DNA from 4 places in the Planococcus sp. 1R117A genome. Region 1 is predicted to be linked to each of the others. Evidence: predicted binding sites of a transcription regulator. Region 1 holds the regulator's gene; each other region holds the start of a gene.
The links. The regulator Rex, encoded in region 1, represses fermentation and respiration genes when NADH is low (regulators of the CRP and FNR family bind a similar motif). The targets are predictions, from matches to a motif close to TTGTGAAATATTTCACAA.

Region 1 (4,214 bases):
TTGGCTTTTTGCATCATCAGCTTGGCGAGCGCGACGCGCGCTTTTTCACCGCCTGAAAGCGTGGAAATCGGTTTCAATACGTCGTCTCCTGAAAATAGGAAACGCCCCAAAATGCCTCGGATGTCTTTTTCGTTGATATGCGGATAATCATCCCATAATTCATTCAAGACGAGCTTATTGCCTTTTAAGTTGGCTTGTTCTTGGTCATAGTAGCCGAACTGGATGCCGGTGCCGTAATGGATTGTGCCGGCGAGTGGTTTCAGTTCTTTCATAATCGTTTTCAGGAGCGTCGATTTGCCAACGCCATTGGGTCCGACAAGTGCCAGACTATCCTGGCGGTACAGCTTCAGTGAGATGTTCTCAGAAACCGGCTGGCTGCCGTAGCCGATGGCAAGCGATTGGACATTCAAAACATCGTTGCCGCTTTGTTTTTCAATGGTAAAGCCGAAACGCGCGGATTTCTCGTCGCCGTCCGGTGTACCCATCCAGTCGGTTTTCTCCAGAACCCGTCTGCGGCTTTGCGCCATTTTGGTGGTGGAGGCACGGACCAGGTTGCGCTGGACGTAATCTTCAAGCTTTGCCTTTTCGCTTTGCTGCTTCTCGAATTGCTTTAAGTCGAGTTCGTATTGTTTCGCTTTTTCATCGAGATAGCGGCTGTAGTTGCCGGTATACTTTTTGACGCGGTGACGGGATACTTCGTAGACAAGCGTTACCACTTGATCGAGGAAGTAGCGGTCATGCGAAACAATCAGTAAAGCGCCTGGATAGTTTTTTAAATAATTCTCGAGCCAGCTCAAGGTTTCAATATCCAAGTGATTGGTAGGCTCATCGAGAATCAGCAGCTGGGGTTTGCTGAGCAGCAATTTGGCGAGCATCAGGCGCGTTTTTTGCCCCCCTGATAAGGAAACCACTTTTTTCTCATAGTCTTCGGCATAGAATTTCATGCCGTGAAGGATGGCTCGTGTATCGGCTTCAAACTGATAGCCGCCTGCATCTTTGAAATCGTGCTGCAATGTATCGTATTCCTGCATGACTTTTTCATATTGCGCGGAATCATCATGAACGGCCGGGTCTGCCATTTGGGCTTCGAGTTGGCGAAGCTTTGCTTCCTGTTCACGGAAATGACTGAAAATCGTCATCATTTCGTCCCAAACGGTCGCTTCTGATTCCAGATCGGTTTGTTGTTCCAAATAGCCGATAGTCAGGTCTTTCGGCATGATGATATCGCCGCTGTCGTAAGACATTTCACCGGAGATGATTTTTAGCAAAGTTGATTTTCCTGCGCCGTTGCGGCCCACGAGTGCAACGCGGTCGCGGTGTTGGACTTCCAGTTTGACGCCGGAGAGGATTTCATCTGCTCCAAACGATTTATGGACTTGGTTTACTTGTAATACAATCATGTGGGTCACCTCTATTCTCTCTAAGTGTAGCCGATGGGCGGGCTGTTCGCAATCAAGCCAGCTTTACATATCGAGCCGTCTCATGTAAGATAAAATCGATTTGATTCCGCTTTAATGGTCAGTGGGGATGAAGAAAATCCTACTAAGTGAAGTTTCTTATATAACCGCAGGAGGTAACGTTGCATGTTACATGAACCATCAAAAATTCCACAAGCCACAACTAAACGATTGCCGCTTTATTACCGTTTTCTCCAGAACTTCGCGAACGCCGGACAAAAACGGATTTCCTCCCAGGAATTAAGTGAAGCGATGAAAATCGACTCGGCCACCATTCGCCGGGATTTTTCCCATTTGGGGGCATTCGGCAAAAAAGGGTATGGCTATGATGTTCAGGACCTGCTTGCATTTTTCCGGAAAACCCTCGACCAGGACGAAGCGACCAATGTGGCGCTGATCGGCGTCGGGAATTTGGGAAGTGCGTTTTTAAAGTACAATTTTCAGCGCAACCACAACACCAAGATTGTTCTCGCATTCGATTCAAACTCGCCATATGAAGGGGAAAGAATCAGCGGTATTGATACGTACCATCCGGACCGCATTGAAGAAAAGATTGAGGAATTAGGGATTGAACTGGTCATATTGACCGTGCCTTCACGCTCTGCCCAAGAAGTCACGGACCGCCTCGCGAAAACCGACATCAAAGGCATCTTGAATTTCACTCCTGTCCGCATCTCGGTTCCGGATCATATCCGTGTGCAGACAATCGACTTGTCCGTAGAACTGCAAACACTTATTTACCAAATCAAGCAGCAATAGAAAAGCCTTCCGCCGAATCAATTCGGGGAAGGCTTTTTTGCTTTGTTCATTACTGAATATTTTCGAGCTGCTTCAGGAAGTTCTCGATTTTATCCATATTCAATTGAATCAGCATGACATAGCCGTTCAACATGATGTGCGCAATAATCGGAGTGATGATGCGTTTCGTTCTTTGGTAAAGGAATGCCAGCACAAGGCCCGTGGTGAAGTACAGCAGCAAATGGCTGAACTCCATATGAACGAGGGCAAAAACCAAGGCACTGACAGCAGTGGCTACAAAGAAGTTGGTGGTCTGGTTCAATGAACCGAACACGACGCGTCGGAATACGAGTTCTTCCAGTATCGGCCCAAATAACACAACCGCGAGGATTGCCATTGGAACCACCTCGGCGATATTGACGAGTGCCATGGTGTTTTCAGATCCAGCTTCGATGCCGATGGCCATTTCAATCATGGCCGCAATAGATTGCCCGATCAGTAATAACAGAAAGCCGAGGACACCCCAGCCGATTGCAGCAAGAAGGCTTGATTTTTTGCCTTTCCAAATATCGAAAAACCGCTTGTCGCGTAAAATAACAATCATGGTCACAATAAACCCGACGCCCATAGTGAACACAATCAGCCAGCCGGAAGTAGAGGCTAATGCGGTAGCTTCATCCAATCCTTGGCCACGGAAATAATTCAGTGTCGGTGCAATAAATAAAATTGGTAGCAGCTGCACAGCTATAAAAATCAGCAATACATAGAGCGGCGTCTTTTTGCCTTTCCGGCTCGCTTTAACGCTAAACTTCTGTTTGCCGGAGCGGTCTGTATCAGCTTTAGCTTTTACATTTATTTTCATACACAGATTTCCTTTCGTTTCACGTATTACTACTATTGTAGAGGTTTCAAAACGTAACCGCAAAGAATAAAAAAAAGTGAATGTTTAGACTTGCAAAAGGCAAGGGATTTTATTAAACTGAGAAGTGGGTTAGCACTCTCGGTGTTAGAGTGCTAATGGAAACGATATAGATAATCTGAGGAGGGTGTTTCAATTGTTAAGACCATTAGGAGATCGCGTAATTATTGAGCTTGTAGAAGCAGAAGAAAAGACTTCAAGCGGAATTGTACTGCCGGGTTCGGCACAGGAAAAACCGCAGGAAGGCAAAGTGATCGCTGTAGGTAATGGAGTTATCCGTGACAATGGACAGCGCACTGAACTGGAAGTCAAAGAAGGCGACCGGATCATCTTCTCAAAATACGCAGGCACTGAACTTAAATATGAAGGCAATGAATACTTGATCTTACGCGAAAACGATATTTTAGCGGTATTAGGCTAAAAAATAGTATGTTGATATTCCGCAATACAGCTTCGCTTTCCCGCAGGCGTCTAGGCTGTCTTGCTTCATATCACTTAGTAAACTATTTTAATTTAGAATGGTAATTAGATAGAGGAGGAAACTACAGATGGCAAAAGAAATTAAATTCAGCGAAGATGCACGCAGTTTAATGGCTGCTGGTGTTGATAAATTAGCAGATGCAGTAAAAGTGACGCTTGGGCCAAAAGGGCGCAACGTTGTACTTGAGAAGAAATTCGGTTCACCTCTTATCACTAACGATGGTGTAACCATTGCGAAAGAAATCGAACTTGAAAACGCATTTGAAAACATGGGCGCGAAATTGGTCGCTGAAGTAGCTTCTAAGACAAACGACATCGCAGGTGACGGTACGACAACTGCAACGGTTCTAGCGCAGGCAATGATCCGTGAAGGCTTGAAAAACGTTACAGCTGGCGCCAATCCTGTCGGCATCCGCCGCGGTATTGAAATGGCAGTAGAAAGTGCTGTTGAAGGCTTGAAAGCTGTTTCCCAGCAAATCGAAGGAAAAGAATCAATTGCACAAGTTGCAGCGATTTCTTCTGGAGACGATGAAGTAGGCAACTTGATCGCTGAAGCGATGGAGCGCGTTGGCAACGACGGCGTTATCACTTTGGAAGAATCAAGAGGCTTCACAACTGAA
Region 2 (4,214 bases), on a different contig from region 1:
CTGTTCGCGCCAAGCAATACATCTATGTAATCTACAGATCCGCCGCTCAATTGAATCGCGCGTGCGCGTTCTTGCAGCAAGACAGTTCTTTCATCAATTTTGCGCTGCAGCTCTGTAATGGAAGCTTGCAAAGCTTCTATTTCTGTTTTTGTTTGATCAATCTGAGCTTGGACCTCATCAATTTTTGTTTGTGTTTCTTGGATTTTATTGTCCAATTCAAAAATTTTGCCGGCAATCTCTTCAAGCTTTGACTGGTTTTGAGAAATTTGTCCTGCTTTTTCTTGAATGCCTGAGTTCAATTCGTTTTGTTTCTGTTCAACTTGCTGCTTCTTGCTTTCCAAGTCGCTTAGCTTATCCGCATTCGCTTCAGGAATCGAAATTGACAAAGCCATGATGGCTGCGATTACAGCGGTTGTGCATTTGGTTAATAAATTCACTTTTCTTTTCCCCTTCCAACTATGTAACTCTATAATAAATCTATATGTAGATTGAAAAATCTCGCTATATGTAACAGATGAACCCGCCTATAAAAAAACCGACAATAGTATTGTAACATCATAAAAATCTATTTTTTATTACAGTTATGTATCATTTTTTAAAAGAGAGAAAGCCTAAAGTACCGCCATTCGCTTTGAGATTCAAAGAATCATCACAAAAAAAGCCTTTCCTTATTTAAAAGGAAAAGCTTTTTTTATATTATTTTAAAAAGTTTAAGCTTCTTTTTCTTCAGTCCGAACAATTAAAACGTCACATTTTGCGGCGCGAACAATGCGTTCAGAGACACTTCCCATAAAAATACGTTCAGCAGAATTGGTGCCTGTCGCTCCGCAAATGATCAGGTCAATATTGAAGCGGCGAACTAGATCCACTGGAATCAGCGTTTTAGGAGAACCCATTTCAATTACAATATGGACCTCCGTTGCTCCAGCTTCGACTGCTTTGTTTTTATATTCTGACAGCAAACTTTCCGCTTGTCTTTTAGATTCTTCAGCGAATTCACGGCCATAAGATTCGATTGTCCCAAATGAGCGGTTATCTATGATACTGGTTAAGTATAAGGCCGCCTGGTTGCGCGCTGCGATTCCTACCGACTTTCTAAAAGCCAGTTCGGCTTCCTTAGAACCATCTACAGCGACTAGTATCTTTTTATATAGCATAGTCATGTTAAATTCCTCCTTCTCTATACTGATATACTTCGACAATTAAACCTGCGTTCCCTCTTTTTAATAAATTTAAAGGAAAATTTGTCCAAAAAATAAATGGGCATAAAGCTCTCAGGAAATTGTAAAGCTATTAAATACAGATTATGTTACTCTTTATTCAATAGAAAGACGTGAAAATTCAAAGTAGCAGCGAGGTGATCGTATGAAAGAGAAAACGATAAGTTCAAACATATCCGATGAACTAAAAGAACTGCTGTCTATACGTCATATGATTAAAGAATACAAAAAAGGCGCCTATTTATTCCGCGAAGGGGATACCGTCAAAGGCATTTATCTTATTCGTTCAGGAAAAGTGCAAATTGGAAAAATCACACCTGATGGAAGAGAGCTGACTTTACGCATTTGTGGACCCGGCCAATTAGTGGGAGAAGTGACTATCTTTTCGGATCACCCCCTTTATATGCTGGATGCTAAAGCAATTGAAGACGTCGTCTGCATAAAAACTGCTATAGAAGACCTGGAAGATGCATTGCTCGAAAATTCCAAGCTGGCTGTGGCGTTTATGAAATGGATGGGGATTGACCAGCAAAAGACCCAGACAAAATTCCGCGACCTTATGCTGCACGGCAAAAAAGGGGCGCTGTATTCGACGTTGATCCGTTTATGCAATAGTTATGGGGTGGAAAAAGACGGCGGTATTTTGATTGATATGGCTTTGACTAATCAGGAGCTGGCCAATTTCTGCGGGATGACACGTGAAGTGGTAAACCGTCTATTGAGTGATTTGAAAAAACAAGGAAAAGTTTCAATAGTAGAAGGAAAACTGCTGATTCGTGATCTTCGCCATTTAAAAGACGAAATTAATTGCGAAAATTGCCCGATCTCTTTTTGCAGAATTGATTGAGAAATGAAGGAAACAACCAGTTGGGCATAAACCGCTCCGAGTTGGGCATAAACCCTTCAGAGTTGGGCATAAATTAGCAAAAGTCGGGCATAAACACTCCAAAGTTGGGCATAAGCAAAAAAATAAGGCAAAAAAAGAAGCTGCACCGAAGAAAATCCGGTGCAGCTTCTTATTTTGTCTAAAATTTGACAGCTGCTGTAAAAAATAATGCAGGTGTGATATATATCACAATGCTTTAGTGACTAAAGGATTACTCTGAACACAAGAGAAGGATAATAAGAGGTGAGGGAAAATGAGCAAAAAAATCCAGGAGCCGGAAGCCGATTTGAGAGGAACGCTAATCAGTGTGTTTTTCGTGGGCATCGTCATTATTGCCATGTGGGTTGCGGTTTATTTAATGTATGTAGCAAGATGAGCCGGGCGGTTTATCTATGCAGGAAGAGAAAAGGAGTAGATTAAGATGCATCTTCATAAATATGAAAAAATCTGGCTGGCTTTCGGGGGTGCCGCCTTGGTTGTATTTTTGAGTGTAGTGGGAGTCAGCGCATTTTCCCATGATCACACACCAGCGGGAGGGATGGAAACCATCGATCCCAAAAAAGTAAATGAAACAGCTCCTTTTGACAAGCCAGGAGTAACACAGCTTGATGACGATACGTACCAAGTGGCAGTCATATCAATGGCGTTCGGTTATAATGCACCGGAACTGAAAGTGCCTGCCGGAAAAGAAATCATCTTTAAAGTGACCAGCACGGATGTCGTCCACAGTTTTACCATTGATAACACGAAAGTCAATTTAATGGTGGTTCCCGGACAAATTACCACTAAGTCCTACACATTCGAGAAACCTGGAAAGTATTTGATTCTTTGCAACGAATATTGCGGTACGGGCCACCACATGATGTTCAACGAAATAGAGGTGTATTGAAATGATTGCTGTACAAGATCGGAAAATCGCAATATGGAATATCGGTGTCGCGTATATAGCATTTCTAATAGGTACGTTATGCGGCTTGCTTCAGGTTTTTATCTGGAATGATGCCTTGCAGTTGCCTGCCTGGCTCGATTACTATCAAATTTTAACGGCACATGGTGTGCTGCTTGCCCTTATTTATACAGCATTTTTCATTTTTGGCTTTTTTGTTACTGGCATGAGCAAAACCCTCGGAACGTTCGGCCCGAAAGTCCGGCTGTTTTCCTGGATTGGTTTCTGGGTGACATTGATCGGTACAGTGATGGCAACCGTCATGATTGTAATCGGGGAAGCTTCCGTGCTTTATACATTCTATGCACCATTGAAAGCAAGCGGCTGGTATTATGTCGGACTTGCCCTATATGTGGTCGGAACGTGGATCAGCAGCTTTGCCTTGATTGGGCATTACCTGGTATGGCGCAAAAAGCATAAAGGTGAAATGAGCCCGTTGTTCGCTTTCATGACCATCGCGACGCTCGTTTTATGGCTCATTGCTTGTCTTGGAGTAGTAGCAACGGTTCTTTTCCAGTACATTCCTTGGGCGTTCGGCTGGACAGATACCATCAACGTTGAACTGAGCCGCTCGCTGTTCTGGTATTTTGGGCATCCGCTTGTGTACTTCTGGCTGCTGCCGGCTTATATGGCCTGGTATTTGATCGTGCCGAAACTTCTCGGCGTGAAAGTATTCAGTGATTCACTGGCACGTTTGTCATTTGTCTTGTTCATTCTGTTCTCGATTCCGGTGGGTTTCCACCACCAACTGACTGAACCCGGCATTTCGAACTTCTGGAAGTTCCTGCAGGTTGTGCTGACATTCATGGTTATTGTTCCGTCACTCATGACTGCCTTCTCAATGTTTGCAACGTTTGAAACATCTGGACGCAAAAAAGGCGCAAAAGGTCTGTTTGGCTGGTTCAAAATGCTGCCATGGAAAGACGTCCGCTTTACATCGATTTTCATCGCAATGGCGTTCTTTATTCCCGGCGGCGCCGGCGGTATTATTAATGCAAGTTTCCAATTGAACGAAGTCGTCCACAACACACTCTGGATTGTCGGCCACTTCCACATCACAGTCGGCACACCCGTGGCGATGACGTTCATGGGAATGACGTTCTGGCTGATTCCCTATCTGGCCGGACGCCAATTCACGAAGTCGATGCAGACACTCGGTTTT
Region 3 (4,214 bases), on a different contig from region 1:
GTGGTTGCAGGAGTCTCCCAATTTGAAGACCGGCCGAAAATCGGTTTGATTCCTATGGGGACGACAAATGATTTTGCCCGTGCCGTTCACATCCCTCGGGACATCAATAAAGCTGTTGATATCATCATTCAAGGCGATTCTATACCGGTTGATGTCGGCCTGATGAATGAACGTTATTTTATCAATATAGCCGGAGGCGGCAGACTGACCGAATTGACATATGAAGTCCCCAGCAAACTGAAGACAGTGCTTGGCCAGCTGGCTTATTACTTAAAAGGCATCGAGATGCTGCCGTCTATCCGTGCTTCAAACGTCCGAATCGAATATGATGGCCAAGTTTTTGATGACAAGGCAATGATGTTTTTAATTGGATTGACAAATTCCGTTGGCGGTTTTGAAAAATTGGCTCCTGATGCCAGCATCAATGACGGAAAATTCACGTTGCTGATTTTGAAAGAATTGAACATGGCAGAGTTTATTCGCGTAGCTTCCTTGGCGCTGCGTGGAGAACATTTATCAGATCCAAATGTAATTTATGCAAAAGCCAGCAAGATCTCTGTTTCTTCTGATGAACGGGTGCTGTTAAACCTCGATGGCGAATTTGGAGGCTTATTGCCTGCAAAGTTTGAAAACCTAGGCCGCCATATCGAAGTTTTAGTTCCGCTTTCTTCAATTGTTGAAAGAGACCGGAAATAAGAGTAAATTTGTATAAACGAAAAGACCAGATCGGGTTGCGGTTTGGTCTTTTGTCATCTTTACCTTTACTTTATCAAAGGGGGGCTAGCAGATGAACTATTTTGTGATTGGCGATGTGCATGGCTGCTATTACACGTTCAGCAATATGATTAACCGCTATTGGGATAAAGAAAATGAGGTAATGGTGCAAGTAGGAGATTTAATAGACAGAGGAAAGAATTCACCTCAAATGGTCGGGCTGGCCAGACAGTTAAGCGGAGAATTGCCAGAGCAGGCCAATTTCTTGAAAGGCAATCATGAGCTTGAGATGCAGGAACATGTTTTCCGCGGGCCCAATCCGAATTGGCTATGGCAGGGCGGTGCAGACACGCTTGCCCAATATAAAAACTCAGATAGGAATTTCAAGTCCGATATGGAATGGCTGAGCCGATTGCCACTATTCTTTGAAACCGAGCATTTGTTCATCAGCCATGCCGGAATATCCGTGCAAGCAGAAAACCCTTATATAGAAGATGATATGTACGGCATTCTCTGGAACCGCAGCCCTTTGAAAAACATCGGAAAGCTGCAGATCATTGGTCATACGCCACGCGAAAAACCGCTGTATGACGCCAAGAGCCACGCCTGGAATATTGATACAGGCGCAGTTTATGCCCGATATTTGACCGGAGTGAAAGTTAAACCGAATGGAGAAATCATTGAATTTTTAAAAGAAGAAACAGATGCCAGAGATATTTAAGGGAACGACAGGAGTTCTTTAAGCAGCACCTTTACTATCTGATGCACAAAAAATGCAGACAAGCTCGGAATATTCGAGTGTCTGCAAGGAAACACATGGATTTCCAGCCATGTGTTTTTTTAGCGTTTAATGCATTCTAGTTTTGACTATTCCATAAGTTCAAGTGCAGCATCTTGGTCTGCTGCTAGTTTCGGGCAGTTATTTACCGGTTCCCAGTGGAATAGGAAGGTCCGGCCATTGTCTTGGCCATCGCTGACGATAGTATGTTCCCAGGATTCTACAGGTTCCCCCGTATATTCAAAATGAAAGATATTCCGTTCATATACTTTATCTTGATGTTCGGGGTAGTAATTGTATTTATGGACCTTGCCTACAAATTCCAGAACCACACGCGGCAAGCCTGTTTCTTCATGTACTTCCCGGTAAAGGGCATCAATCAGCATTTCCCCTTCTTCGATTGTTCCCCCAGGCACTTGCAGTCCTGCTTCTGGTTCTCCTTTATGTTCAAAGACCAGCAATTCCCGTTGGTCTTCCGCGCCTCTAGTAATATAAGCGAATACTTTCCGTCTTGTTTTCATGCTGCATCATCCTTTGTTTGTGTTCCAAATAGAATACTAAACTTTTAGAAATATTTCAAACATTGAAACTTTTGCTGTCACAAGTTATTCAAAGCTGCGTATTTGTTGGGGTTTTACAGTGGTTAAAAACTTAAAAAAAAAGAGTGATAAGGTACAATAGGTGTGTAGAGTTGAGTATAAGAATTAATGCGATTTTGAAAGGAGAAAAAAAATGGGATTTGAAGATACGGCGTTATTAAGCCGAATTTTGACTTTAATGACGCTTTCATTCCATATTATTTATGCGACAATTGGCGTTGGTGTTCCGCTGATGATCATGATTGCCCAATGGGTCGGGATTAAGAAAAAAGACGATCATTATATTCTTTTGGCCAGACGCTGGGCACGAGGTTTTGTCATTACGGTTGCAGTCGGTGTAGTAACCGGTACAGCTATCGGTCTGCAATTGTCGTTATTATGGCCGAATTTCATGCAAATGGCCGGTAATGTCATTGCATTGCCGTTATTTATGGAAGTTTTCGCGTTTTTCTTTGAAGCAATTTTCCTTGGAATTTATTTATACACATGGGACCGGTTTGAAGATCAGCGCAAACACTTCTTGCTGCTGATTCCGGTAGCTCTCGGAGCGGCTGCATCTTCGGTGTTCATCACTATTGTGAATGCTTTTATGAACTCACCGCAAGGTTTTGAAGTATTGAATGGTGAATTGGTCAATGTTAGTCCATTGCTTGCGATGCTAAGTCCGGCAATGCCGACAAAAGTAGCGCATGTTATGTCAACGGCCTTTATGACTTCGGCATTTTTACTGGCGTCTATCGCCGCTTTCCGAATGATTCGCGGGTCAAATCATATTTACCACAAAAAAGCGCTATTCTTAACCATGAAGTTAGGATTAGTATTTTCCATCGCGACAGCGCTTATCGGAGATTTCTCTGGTAAATACTTAGCTGAATACCAGCCGGAAAAATTGGCGGCTGCAGAATGGCATTTTGAAACGGAAGAAGGGGCAGACCTTATCCTGTTCGGCATTTTGGATGGGGAAGATGTGAAATACGAAATAAGAGTTCCATATGCCTTAAGTATTCTTGCTCACAGTCTGCCTAACGCAGAAGTTATTGGACTGGAAGAATTTCCAAAAGATGAAATTCCGCCGCTGTGGATCCATTATCTCTTTGATATTATGGTAACAATTGGCATGTGGCTGGCGTTCTTCTCCTTTGTTTATGTCGTGGCTGCATGGCGCGGCTGGTCGTTTATCAAAGCGAAATGGTTCCGTTGGCTGATCGTGGCTGGTGGACCGCTGGCACTTATTGCAATCGAAGCCGGCTGGTGGTTTACAGAAGTCGGACGCCAACCGTGGATTTTGCGGGGCTATATGAAAACCGCTGATGCCGCGACAACGAGTGGTCAAGTCGACTTGATGATTATCTTGTTCGCAGGACTGTACTTTATTCTTGGAGTCGGGACTATCGTGGTCCTGTCACGGATGTATAAACGCAATCCGGTCGAAAAAGAACTAGCTGACCGAGAAGCGCAACAAAAAGGCGGTGAACAAGGATGACACTTGAAATCATCGGAATATCGGTTTTATGGCTATTCTTGTTCTTGTATGTCATTGTGGCATCGATTGATTTCGGTGCCGGATTCTTCAATGCCTACAGCGCTTTTACCAACAAACAGCATATTTTAACGAATATTATCCAGCGCTATCTGTCGCCGGTATGGGAAGTCACAAATGTCTTTTTTGTTTTCTTCTTTGTCGGCATCGTCGGATTCTTTCCGCAGACAGCCTTTTATTACGGCACAGCATTGCTGGTGCCAGCGAGCATAGCGCTCGTATTGCTGGCCATTCGCGGCTCTTATTACGCCTTTGCAACATATGGGGCAAAAATCAATCATAGAGGTTATATCTATATGTATGGATTGTCCGGGCTGCTGCTTCCAGCATCTCTGTCGCCGGTATTCGCCATGTCGCAAGGCGGCTTTATCAAAATGAATGGCGACACGCCATATCTTGATTACTGGGCATTGTTCTCAAGCCCGTTGACCTGGAGTATCGTAGTATTAAGTTTGGCAGCAGTCCTTTACATTTCGGCTGTTTTCCTTACTTGGTATGCGGATAAAGCAGGCGACGCCAAAGCAACAGATTTGATGCGAAAATATGCGCTCATCTGGGCAGGACCGGCGATCATTACAGCAAC
Region 4 (4,214 bases), on a different contig from region 1:
AAAACTGAAAAGTCGCAATGCTCTCGGCAGCAACTTTCAGAAGAAAAATTCTGTTATACTATATAAGATAAATGTTAGAAAAGGAGAGATATGCCTTGGGGAAAGTATATGTATTTGACCATCCGCTGATTCAGCATAAATTGACGTATATCCGCGATAAGTCGACAGGAACGAAAGAATTCCGTGAATTGGTAGATGAAATTGCAACGTTGATGGCTTTTGAAATCACGCGGGATTTGCCGTTAAAGGAAATTGAAGTGGAAACGCCGGTTCAGATGGCGACTTCCAAAGTGTTGGCGGGCAAGAAGTTAGGCATCGTGCCAATTCTGCGTGCTGGCATCGGTATGGTGGATGGCATTTTAAAATTGATTCCTGCCGCTAAAGTGGGCCATATCGGTTTATACCGGGATCCGGAAACTTTACAGCCGGTTGAGTATTATTTGAAATTGCCATCCGATGTGCAAGAACGTGAATTTATTGTAGTAGACCCGATGCTTGCAACAGGTGGTTCAGCGATAGAAGCTGTGAACTCCTTGAAGAAGCGCGGTGCGACGAAAATCCGTTTCATGTGCATCATTGCAGCACCGGAAGGCGTGGAAGCTTTCCAAGCAGTTCATCCGGAAGTTGATTTATATATTGCGGCATTGGACGAAAAACTGAACGAGCACGGGTATATTGTTCCAGGTCTTGGTGATGCAGGGGACCGGTTGTTCGGTACGAAGTAAGAAAAGCGGAAAGAGCCGCTTAGCTTCGACAGAACTAAGACAGACCAGCGAAGTGGTGCATTTTGCCACTCAGCCGGGGTGGATTATGACACGTGAAGCTGGCTCTTGTAGCTGGACAAAATAAGCAAGAAAAATGCAGGCAATCCAACCCTCGGGTAATAGCTGCGAAGAGGGTTTTTTCGCCAGAGTCTAGACATATAAGAAGTGAGGGATTTATTTGTCGAAAAAGTGGAAAGTGATGACGATTTTTGGCACGCGGCCTGAAGCTATTAAAATGGCGCCGCTTGTACTCGAACTCCAAAAGCATCCTGAAACCATCGAGCCGCTTGTTGCGGTAACTGCCCAGCATAGAGAAATGCTTGACCAAGTGCTGGAAACGTTTCAGATTACTCCGGATTTCGATTTGAATATTATGAAAGACCGGCAGACATTAAGTGATGTTACTACTCGGGCACTTATTGGGCTTGACGGCATCATGAAAGAAGCAAAACCGGATATCGTACTTGTGCATGGCGATACGACAACGACTTTTGTAGCGAGCCTTGCCGCTTTCTACAACCAGATTGCTATTGGCCATGTAGAAGCTGGACTGCGCACACATAATAAGTATTCTCCTTATCCAGAAGAAATGAATCGTCAATTGACGGGTGTCCTTGCTGATATTCACTTTTCGCCGACTGAAAAATCCGCTCAAAACCTGCGCTCGGAAAACAAACAGGAAACAAGCATTTATATCACTGGCAACACGGCTATAGATGCATTGAAAACAACAGTGCGCGAAACTTACAGCCATCCCATTCTTGAGAAAATCGGTTCAGACCGCATGATTTTATTGACGGCCCATCGCCGTGAAAATCTGGGGCAGCCAATGCGCAATATGTTCCGGGCCATTAAACGCCTTCTCGCGGAACATGACGATATCCAAGTGGTTTATCCGGTTCATATGAATCCGGCAGTGCGTGAAGTCGCGGATGAAATTCTGGGGCGTGATCCGAGAATCCATTTGATTGAACCGCTGGAAGTGTTGGATTTCCATAACTTCGCTGCCCGCTCATTCATTATTTTGACGGATTCCGGCGGCATTCAGGAAGAAGCGCCGTCGCTCGGCAAACCGGTCCTTGTGTTGCGGGATACCACTGAACGGCCTGAAGGCATCGATGCTGGGACACTTAAGCTGGCAGGGACAGACGAAGAAACAATTTATGGTCTGGCAAAAGAACTGCTCATTGACAAAGAAACGTATAAAACGATGTCTCAGGCTTCTAATCCTTATGGTGATGGTGAAGCTTCCCGCCGGATTGTTGAAGCTTTAATCGAATACTTTTCTGCTAAGTAAAGTATTGATTTTTTGTTGAGGTAATACTTTTTGGAAATTTGTCGACAATATGACAGATGGAAATCGCTTGTGAACAATTTCACTTCTAGGAATTGACATGATTTTACCCCTATTGTATGCTTACAAAGGGTATGCATGAGAAGGTTTTCTTACATAGAAGAAGTTGTTCTGAAAGCCTGATGCGACTGCTCTTTTTAGAGGTAAAATGTCAAATCAAACGAAACTCGAGGGGTTTATCATGCGCCCAACAAAAAGTCCCTTACAAGCGATGGCCCTTTACAGCGCCATCCTCTCACAACTTGTCGGGTCCGTACTCATCGGTACATTCACAGGTATGTGGCTCGATGAACAATTCGGAACCGCCCCGCTTTTCTTGATCATTTGCCTATTTACAGGATTAGCCATCGGTATATGGGCAATGCTTCAAACTATCCGAAAATTCGACTCAGGAGACCAGTAAAAAATGGATGGACTAAGGGAGATTTATACAAGGCTTAAGAAGATGATGTACTTCATCCTTGCGGCATTCGTTATTGGTTGGGGGTTTACCCCTTATCAAGAAGTTTTCGCGGGCCTGATCATCGGTTCCTTGTTCGGCATTTATAATATGTGGATTCTGGTTCGCCGGATGGAAGGATTTGACCGGGCGGTGGCAGAAGGCTCGAAGGTTCGTTCGCTCGGAACGGCATTACGGTTTGCATCAGGTGTTGCAGCAGTGGCGATAGCAATTCTTTTCGCTGAGTACATTCACTTGGTCAGTACGGTAATTGGGTTGATGATCCCATATGTTCTGTTATTGGCAGAACGGATTGTTTATCATGTGAAACACCATTAATAAAGTGGAAAGAGAGGTGAAACTATCGTGGATCATGGCGCTCCAATGTATGAATTGTTCGGTATTTGGTTTAACTTATCGAACGTTATGATGCTTCTTGTAGCCGCTCTTATCGTTTTCCTAATTGCATTTATCGCTACTCGGAATCTGCAGCTTAAACCAAAAGGCATGCAAAACTTCATGGAATGGATTATGGATTTCGTTAAAGGTCTTATTAAGAGCAATATGGACTGGAGAGACGGTGGACGATTCCATGTTCTTGGAATTACGTTGATCATGTTCATTTTCGTATCAAACATGTTGGGATTGCCTTTTGCAATAGTTGTCAACGGAGATCTTTGGTGGAAATCACCAACTGCTGATCCAACGGTCACTATGACATTGGCTGCCACCATTATCGTTTTGAGCCATTACTATGGCATCAAACTGAAAGGGCTGGGACAATACAGCGCAGGATATTTAAAACCTATGCCGTTTTTATTCCCGCTTAAGATTATTGAAGAGTTCGCAAATACGCTGACACTCGGTCTGCGTCTTTACGGTAACATCTATGCAGGTGAAATCTTGCTTACTTTATTGGCAGGCCTTGCATCAGCAAGTGTCTTTGGATTTGCAGCCGCTATCCTTCCAATGATGGCATGGCAAGGGTTCTCAATTTTTATTGGCGCAATCCAAGCGTTCATTTTCGTTATGTTAACGATGGTTTATTTATCGCATAAAGTTGCCGACGACCATTGAGTATAAATTGCTCATATTGAGCAAAAAAAAAAAAACAACTATCCTGAGGAGGACATATCACAATGACAGGTTCATTAGGTTTATTAGCAGCAGCAATCGCAGTAGGTTTAGCAGCACTAGGTGCAGGTATTGGTAACGGTCTTATCGTTTCAAAAACAGTTGAAGGAATCGCTCGCCAGCCAGAAGCACGCGGCGTTCTTCAAACAACTATGTTCATCGGGGTAGCATTGGTTGAAGCACTACCAATCATCGCAGTAGTTATCGCGTTCATCGTAATGAACCAATAGTATCGGCTCTCATACATTAAGCAGAATGGCGGGAATGCTTCGGCAGGTTTTTCGCCATTTATGTTTGTATGACCTTATGATTTCGAAAAACTATTCTTTTACATTAAAAGATCTTATTATAGAAGAAACTCAACGAAACTGAACTTTAAGCTCTTGAAGGGAGTGAAACAATCGTGTTTTTTGATCACCTCGTACTCGGCGCGGCCGGGGAATTTTTAAACATCGGAGATATCATAGCAACTCTTGTAATTTTCATCTTGTTGATGTTGCTATTGAAAAAATTCGCATGGGGC

Region 2: the regulator Rex is predicted to act here: its motif matches at 2,281-2,298, upstream of ACSFXN_RS04595 (cytochrome C oxidase subunit II).
Region 3: the regulator Rex is predicted to act here: its motif matches at 2,057-2,074, upstream of ACSFXN_RS19180 (cytochrome ubiquinol oxidase subunit I).
Region 4: the regulator Rex is predicted to act here: its motif matches at 2,129-2,146, upstream of ACSFXN_RS01495 (AtpZ/AtpI family protein).

The regions. Positions count from the first base shown of each region.
Region 1 is NZ_JBPRLO010000013.1:16,172-20,385, reverse strand. It holds gene ACSFXN_RS19645 (ABC-F family ATP-binding cassette domain-containing protein) at 1-1,400, opposite strand, end outside; gene ACSFXN_RS19640 (redox-sensing transcriptional repressor Rex) at 1,584-2,216, shown strand; gene ACSFXN_RS19635 (CPBP family intramembrane glutamic endopeptidase) at 2,266-3,057, opposite strand; gene groES (co-chaperone GroES) at 3,251-3,535, shown strand; gene groL (chaperonin GroEL) at 3,663-4,214, shown strand, end outside.
Region 2 is NZ_JBPRLO010000001.1:979,450-983,663, reverse strand. It holds gene ACSFXN_RS04610 (murein hydrolase activator EnvC family protein) at 1-437, opposite strand, end outside; gene ACSFXN_RS04605 (universal stress protein) at 711-1,163, opposite strand; gene ACSFXN_RS04600 (Crp/Fnr family transcriptional regulator) at 1,366-2,067, shown strand; gene ACSFXN_RS04595 (cytochrome C oxidase subunit II) at 2,360-2,482, shown strand; gene ACSFXN_RS04590 (cytochrome c oxidase subunit II) at 2,528-2,995, shown strand; gene ACSFXN_RS04585 (b(o/a)3-type cytochrome-c oxidase subunit 1) at 2,997-4,214, shown strand, end outside.
Region 3 is NZ_JBPRLO010000011.1:17,314-21,527, reverse strand. It holds gene ACSFXN_RS19195 (diacylglycerol kinase) at 1-696, shown strand, start outside; gene ACSFXN_RS19190 (metallophosphoesterase) at 788-1,435, shown strand; gene ACSFXN_RS19185 (NUDIX hydrolase) at 1,582-2,013, opposite strand; gene ACSFXN_RS19180 (cytochrome ubiquinol oxidase subunit I) at 2,225-3,574, shown strand; gene ACSFXN_RS19175 (cytochrome d ubiquinol oxidase subunit II) at 3,571-4,214, shown strand, end outside.
Region 4 is NZ_JBPRLO010000001.1:349,571-353,784, reverse strand. It holds gene upp (uracil phosphoribosyltransferase) at 96-725, shown strand; gene wecB (non-hydrolyzing UDP-N-acetylglucosamine 2-epimerase) at 964-2,061, shown strand; gene ACSFXN_RS01495 (AtpZ/AtpI family protein) at 2,300-2,521, shown strand; gene ACSFXN_RS01490 (ATP synthase subunit I) at 2,525-2,896, shown strand; gene atpB (F0F1 ATP synthase subunit A) at 2,924-3,634, shown strand; gene atpE (F0F1 ATP synthase subunit C) at 3,697-3,921, shown strand; gene atpF (F0F1 ATP synthase subunit B) at 4,095-4,214, shown strand, end outside.